2 linked regions of the Accumulibacter sp. genome follow. The protein of the gene in region 2 interacts with the protein of the main gene of each other region in a pairwise test. Links are inferred from orthologs where the notes say so. Each region holds a gene or a part of one and is shown on either strand. Other genes may lie near its edges. The genes, in order: aceE and nth.

Region 1 (3,578 bases), 1.4 Mb from region 2 along the record:
CAGACGGCGCGCGCGACCGCCTCGTTGCCCGACATCAGGAGCCTGCTGCCGGCCGCCGCCGGCGGCGTCGACATCACTGCGTGTGCGCTCATTGCCTCTCCCGTTGATAAGGGTTTCCTGCGACAAAAGCAGAACCTTAGCCGCCGCCGGCACCGGCGCGGTTGACGCAGGTCAACTTCTGCCGGTCCGTGTGGTCAACGCAAGTGTCAGGCGGCAGCACTGCCGTTGCAGCGCAGCGTGCGGCATTGCACAATGCAAAAGGACGTTTTACAATCCGGGATGCACTGATTGTTGCGCTGCGGTACCACGCGGTAACCCAAGGTATTACATTTGCAGGTGGCGTCGTTTCGGCGTGCAGGCAAGCATCATTCATCCCACGATTCCGTAGACCAGGAGACACATTCATGTCAGCTCTGCCCGACAACGCGCTGTCGGTCGCCGCCGGCGACGCCGACCCGCAGGAAACCCAGGAGTGGCAAGACGCGCTGCAGGGCGTCATCGACCAGGAGGGGCCCGAGCGGGCCCACTTCCTGATCCAGGGGCTGATCGCCCAGGCGCGCCAGGAGGGGATCGACATTCCCTACAGCGCGACCACCGAATACGTGAACACGATTCCGGTCGACCGGCAGCCGAAGTACCCGGGCAATGCCGACATGGAGATCCGCATCCACAATTACATCCGCTGGAACTCGATGGCGATGGTGGTCCGCGCCAACCGGCACAGCAACGTCGGTGGCCACATCGCCTCCTTCGCTTCGGCGGCGGCGCTGTACGACGTCGGCTTCTCGTGGTTCTGGCACGCGCCCTCGGAGACGCATGGCGGCGACCTGATCTTCTTCCAGGGTCATTCGGTTCCCGGCGTCTATGCGCGCGCGCACCTGCTCGGACGGCTGACCGACGAGCAGATGGACTGCTTCCGGCAGGAAGTCGACGGCAAGGGCGTCTCGTCTTATCCGCACCCGTGGCTGATGCCGGGCTTCTGGCAGTTCCCGACGGTGTCGATGGGCCTCGGGCCGATCCAGGCGATCTATCAGGCACGCTTCATGAAGTATCTCGACAGTCGCGGCTTCATCGAGGCCGGCGACCGCAAGGTCTGGGCCTTCCTCGGCGACGGCGAGACCGATGAGGTCGAATCGCTCGGCGCCATCGGCATGGCGGCGCGCGAGCGGCTCGACAACCTGATCTTCGTCATCAACTGCAACCTGCAGCGGCTCGACGGGCCGGTACGCGGCAACGGCAAGATCATCCAGGAACTCGAAGGCACCTTCCGCGGTGCCGGCTGGAACGTCATCAAGCTGATCTGGGGAACCAATTGGGACGCGCTCTTCCTGCGCGACAAGAAGGGCGTTCTGAAGCAGCGCATGATGGAGATCGTCGACGGCGAGTACCAGACCTTCAAGGCGAAGGACGGTGCCTACGTCCGCGAGCACTTCTTCAACACGCCGGAGCTGAAGGAACTCGTCGCCGACTGGACCGACGACCAGGTGTGGGCGCTGAACCGCGGCGGCCACGACATCTTCAAGATCTACAGTGCCTACAAAGCGGCCGTCGAGCACAAGGGTCAGCCGACGCTGGTCCTCGCCAAGACGATCAAGGGTTACGGCATGGGCCAGGCGGGCGAGGGCATGAACATCTCGCACCAGCAGAAGAAGCTCGATTTCGAGGCGATCAAGCGTTTCCGTGACCGCTTCAGCCTGCCGGTTGCCGACGAACAGCTCTACGAACTGCCGTACCTCAAGTTTGCCGAGGGCTCGGCCGAACTCAGCTACATGCGGCAGCGCCGCATGGATCTCGGCGGTTACCTGCCGAAGCGGCGTGGCGCCGCGGCACCACTCGAAATTCCGGATCTCGCTGCCTTCGACGCTCTGCTCAAGGCTTCCGGCGAAGGGCGCGAGGTGTCGACGACGATGGCCATCGTCCGCCTGCTCAACATCCTGCTCAAGGACAGGAAGGTGGGTCGGCACGTCGTCCCGATCGTTCCCGACGAGTCACGCACCTTCGGCATGGAGGGCCTCTTCCGCCAGGTCGGCATCTGGAACCAGGAAGGGCAGAAGTACGTCCCCGAAGACCACGACCAGCTGATGTTCTACAAGGAGTCGAAGGACGGCCAGGTGCTGCAGGAGGGAATCAACGAGGCCGGCGCGATGAGCGACTGGATCGCCGCCGCGACGTCGTACTCGGTACATGGCGTGCAGATGATCCCGTTCTACATCTGCTACTCGATGTTCGGCCTGCAGCGCACGATGGACCTCTGCTGGGCGGCCGCCGACCAGCGCGCGCGCGGTTTCCTGATCGGCGGGACCGCCGGTCGCACGACACTCAACGGCGAAGGCCTGCAGCACGAGGACGGCCACTCGCTGGTGCTCTCCAGCCTGATCCCGAACTGCCTCAGCTACGATCCGACCTTTTCCTTCGAGATTGCCGTCATCATGCGTGAGGGCCTGCGGCGGATGTACCAGGAGCAGCAGGACATCTTCTACTACATCACGGTGATGAACGAGAACTACGAGCATCCCGAGATGCCCACCGGTGCCGAGGCTGACATCATCAAGGGCATGTACCTGCTGCGTCGCGGCCAGTCTTCGGACACCCGTCCGGTGACGCCGCGCGTGCAGCTGCTCGGCTCGGGAACGATCTTCCGCGAGGTCATCGCCGCCGCCGAGTTGCTGAAGAACGACTGGGGGATCGATGCCGACCTCTGGGGCTGCCCGAGCTTCACCGAGCTGGCACGCGACGGGCTTGACGTGCAGCGCTGGAACATGCTCAACCCGCTGGCGAAACCGCGTGTCTCGCACGTCGAGCGCTGCCTCGGCGACACCCGCGGGCCGATCGTCGCTGCCACCGACTACGTCCGCATGTTCGCCGAGCAGATCCGTCCCTTCCTCAACCGTCGCTACGTGACGCTGGGTACCGATGGCTTTGGCCGCTCCGACACGCGCGAGAAGCTGCGCCATTTCTTCGAGGTCGATCGGCGCTGGGTCACCGTGGCGGCACTCAAGGCGCTGGCCGACGAGGGCACGATCGAGCGCGAGAAGGTCGCGCATGCGATCGCCCGCTACGGCATCGACGTCAACAAACCCAACCCGACGACGGTCTGAGGGAGCGAGCGATGAGTCAACTGATCGAAGTAAGAGTCCCCGACATCGGCGACTACCATGACGTGCCGGTGATCGACCTCTGCGTCATCGTCGGCGACGTCGTCAAGGTCGATGATGCGCTGGTGACGCTGGAGTCGGACAAGGCGACGATGGACGTTCCCTCGCCGGCAGCGGGCGTCGTGCGCGAGATTCGCGTCGCGCTCGGCGAGAAGGTATCGGAGGGGGTGGTGGTGGTCGTGCTCGAGGCGGCCGAAGTCGCTGCGGCGACAGCCGTCGCTGCGGCAGCCCCGCCTGTTCCGGCAGCCCTGCCTGTTCCGGCAGCCCTGCCTGTTCCGGCAGCTCCGCCGGTTGCGGTTGCGCCGGCAGCGGTTGCCGCGACGGCCGTACCCACCGCGCCACCGCTTGCCGGCCTTGCCCTCGGCTCGCGCACGCACGCCAGCCCCTCGGTGCGCCTGCTGGCGCGCGAGTTGGGCGTCGACC
Region 2 (3,312 bases):
GGGACTGAACTCCTGCTCGATCGCCGTTGCCGGATCCTCGAGCAGCGCATGGTACTCGGGGTGCTGCAGGATCAGGTCGGCGGCCGTCACCTCGGCGCCTTCGAGGATCGAGCGCTGGCGATGCTTCTGCCACGCCTGGCAGAAGAACTGCCGCACCTGCTCACGCGTCGGGTTGAACATCGGCTCTCCTTGCTGGTTGACTGATCAGGGCGCTGACGACGGCGTTCTGCAGCAGCCGGTTGCCACCGCGTGCCACGGGCGCCATCTGCCCGGTACCGTAGACGCCGATCAGCGGCAGATGCGGGAAGATATCCCGCAGGCAGGCGAGATCCCGGTCGTCGCCGCCATAATGATACGGGCCGCGGCCGATGCACGAGAAGACGATGGCCGCCTGCGGTCGGCGGACGAACGGCACCAGTGCGGACAGGCTGTGGCGCATGTCGGCAGCGCTCGCCTGTGGCAGCCGCATCGCCCACAGCACGCGACTTCCCGGACGCAGATGCTGCGCCAGCGTCAGCGAGCCGTCGGCGTTGGCGGCAACGATCGGTACCGGCTGCAGCCGACCGTCGGAGAGTGCCTGCTGCCAGGCGCCGCCGCTGTCGCTGCCGGGATCGTCGAGCAGGACCGCGCACCGCGATGCCAGCGGCAACCGGTCGGCGGACTGCTGTTGCGGCGGCTGGTTGCGCCGCAGATGGTCGAGCGCCGGCTCGCCGTCCAGCGCCAGCAGATCCAGGGCCCGGCTGCCGGTCACCACCGCCGGGCAGCCAAACGGTTGCCAGCCCGGGGAAACGGCGAGATCGATGCGCGCGCCGCGCAGTTCGACCTCGCACTGCCGCGCCAGGCGGCCGTGCTGCCAGGCCGTCGCCTCGGACTGCCCCGGGCGGCCGGCAAAGCAGCCACCGAAGCGCTGCGGACCAGGCCCGGTCCAGGCATGCGGCAGGCTGCTGCCCGCATAAGCGAGGATGGCCCCGGCACTCGCGCCGGCATCCGGCCGGCGCCCCGACAGCGCCAGATCACCGGCAAACACCATCACCGCCACCGCCGGACGGTCGAGAACCCAGCCCTCGTCGGTGAAGACCCCGGCAGCGATGCCGCCAGCGACCTCGGTACAGCGCGCCGCACGCGCCACCGCGGTCACGGCCGCCTGCGCCTGCGCGCTGAACTCGGCCGAGAGAAACAACAGGACGCCGCGCGCCGGGCAACTGCCGATCTTTTCGAGGGCCATGCCGGCTGCCGTTGCCGCCAGTGACGGCACCGCGTCGTTGCCCGCCAGCAACACGCTGCCGACAACACTCATCGGCGGCCGCTGTCAGCCGCTGCATCGGCCTTATCGGGATGGGCGCAGAGGTCCTCGATGGCGCAGCGCCAGCACTCCGGCTGCCGTGCCTTGCAGACGTAGCGCCCGTGCAGCAGCAGCCAGTGGTGGGCGAACTGCCGGAACTCCGGCGGCACGACCCGCAGCAGTTCCTGCTCGACTGCCAGCACCGTCTTCCCCGGCGCCAGGCCGGTGCGGTTGGCGACGCGGAAGATGTGCGTGTCGACGGCGATCGTCGGCTCGCCGAAAGCCGTATTGAGAACGACGTTGGCGGTCTTGCGGCCGACACCCGGCAGCGCCTCGAGTTCGGCGCGCTGCCGCGGCAGTTCCCCGGCATGTCTTTCGAGGAGCTGGCGGCAGGTGGCGATGACGTTGCGCGCCTTGCCCTGCCAGAGGCCAATGCGGTTGATATGGGCCGCCAGGCCGCTTTCGCCGAGCGCCAGCATGGCCTGCGGTGTCGGCGCGTCGGCGAACAGCTTGCGGGTGGCGAGATTGACGCTGCGGTCGGTCGCCTGCGCCGAGAGGATGACGGCGACCAGCAACTGAAACGGCGTGGCGTACTCGAGCTCGGTCGTCGGCTGCGGATTGCCGGCGCGCAAGCGGGTGAAGATCGCCTCGGCTTGCCCGGCACGCGGCCGCGGCTGCTTGACTTGCGCCTCAGGCATGCTCAGCCATCGGCGCCGGCGGCGTCGGCAGCGATGGCCGGCGCGAATGGCGCGCTGCGGCACGGGCCTCGACCCAGTTTTTCCAGGCGATCAGGCAGCCGAGCAGGATGAAGGCGCCTGGCGGCAGTATGGCGAGCAGCAGCCCGGGGTAGTCAGCGGGCAGCAACTGCAGCGGCTGCAGTCCCGGAAAGACCATGTCGATGCCGGAGAACAGCGTGCCACCGCCGATCAGTTCGCGCAGCCCGCCGAGCAGCGCGAGGGTCCACAGCATGCCGACGCCCATGAACAAGCCATCACATAGCGACTGCAGCGGCGGATTCTTGTTGGCAAAGGCCTCGACCCGTGCAAGCACGATGCAGTTGGTGACGATCAGCGGAATGAAGATGCCAAGCACCAGATACAGCTCGTGCAACTGCGCATTGAAGAGCAGATCGACGACCGTCACCAGCGCGGCGACGATCAGGATGAACACCGGGATGCGAATCTCGTGCGGAATCAGGTTGCGCAGCGAGGCAACTGCAAGGTTGGCGACGGCCATGACGATGATCGTCGCCAACGACAGCATGACGCCATTGACGGCGTTGGTCGTCACCGCAAGCAGCGGACACAGGCCAAGGATCTGCACCAGGCTCGTATTCTGCTTCCAGAGACCGTTGTCCCTGATCTCGATGAGTTCGTCGCGACCGATCATTTGCCTGTCCCTTCGACCGTGAACAACTGCTGCCGATTTTCCGCCACGTACTGCAGCGCCCGGTGGACGGCCTTGATGACCGCCCGCGGCGTCACCGTCGCCCCGGCCAGAGAATCGAAGCGGCCACCATCCTTGCGCACGCGCCACTCGCGCTCGCCGACCGTCGCCAGCGAAAGGCCGTCAAACTGCCTGATCCATGGCCGCTCCTTGTTGCGGTCCTTGCGCGGCTCGATGTAATCGCCGAGGCCGGGCGTCTCCTTGTGTTGCGTCACCCGCACGCCGAGCAGGGTGCCGTCAGCGGCGACGGCGAGCAGCAGCCGGATACGGCCGGAATAGCCATCGGCGGCGACCGCCTCGAAGACGATCGCGCTCGCCTGGCCACCCTGGCGCGCCAGATAGACGGTCGACTCCTCGTCCAGCCCGAGGCCCGCCGCCGGCGCCAGGCGCCGGCTGTCGGCCAGCAGCTCATTGTCGTAGAGCTCGCGCGGCAGCACCTCGCTGATCAGCTTCATCTTCTCCGCCGCCGCAGCCTCCTCGATCGCTGGCCGGGTCCACAGGTAGGCGGCAGCGAGCAGGCTGGTGAAGGCAACGACGAAGATCAGCAGGATGAGCGCCGTGCGCAGCGCCATCGCCGTCGCCGT

Evidence for each region.
Region 1: the proteins of nth (region 2) and aceE interact in binary tests that used the Escherichia coli proteins (3 or more experiments, as listed by UniProt). The link is inferred for Accumulibacter sp. from one-to-one orthologs.

What each region holds. Positions count from the first base shown.
Region 1 is NZ_JAZKUG010000001.1:3,616,955-3,620,532, forward strand. The notes cover bases 34-3,298. They hold aceE (pyruvate dehydrogenase (acetyl-transferring), homodimeric type), read left to right. Parts: upstream 34-404; coding sequence 405-3,098; downstream 3,099-3,298. Other genes in these bases: V5B60_RS15955 (thiamine pyrophosphate-dependent enzyme), read right to left, coding at 34-92; aceF (dihydrolipoyllysine-residue acetyltransferase), read left to right, coding at 3,110-3,298. Outside these bases: more of V5B60_RS15955, read right to left, coding at 1-33; more of aceF, read left to right, coding at 3,299-3,578. UniProt on the Escherichia coli protein: Component of the pyruvate dehydrogenase (PDH) complex, that catalyzes the overall conversion of pyruvate to acetyl-CoA and CO(2).
Region 2 is NZ_JAZKUG010000001.1:2,204,716-2,208,027, reverse strand. The notes cover bases 138-3,136. They hold nth (endonuclease III), read right to left. Parts: upstream 1,981-3,136; coding sequence 1,294-1,980; downstream 138-1,293. Other genes in these bases: rsxG (electron transport complex subunit RsxG), read right to left, coding at 2,668-3,136; V5B60_RS09600 (electron transport complex subunit E), read right to left, coding at 1,973-2,671; V5B60_RS09610 (FIST C-terminal domain-containing protein), read right to left, coding at 161-1,297; V5B60_RS09615 (DUF1841 family protein), read right to left, coding at 138-180. In the rest of the region: more of V5B60_RS09615, read right to left, coding at 1-137; more of rsxG, read right to left, coding at 3,137-3,312. UniProt on the Escherichia coli protein: DNA repair enzyme that has both DNA N-glycosylase activity and AP-lyase activity. The DNA N-glycosylase activity releases various damaged pyrimidines from DNA by cleaving the N-glycosidic bond, leaving an AP (apurinic/apyrimidinic) site.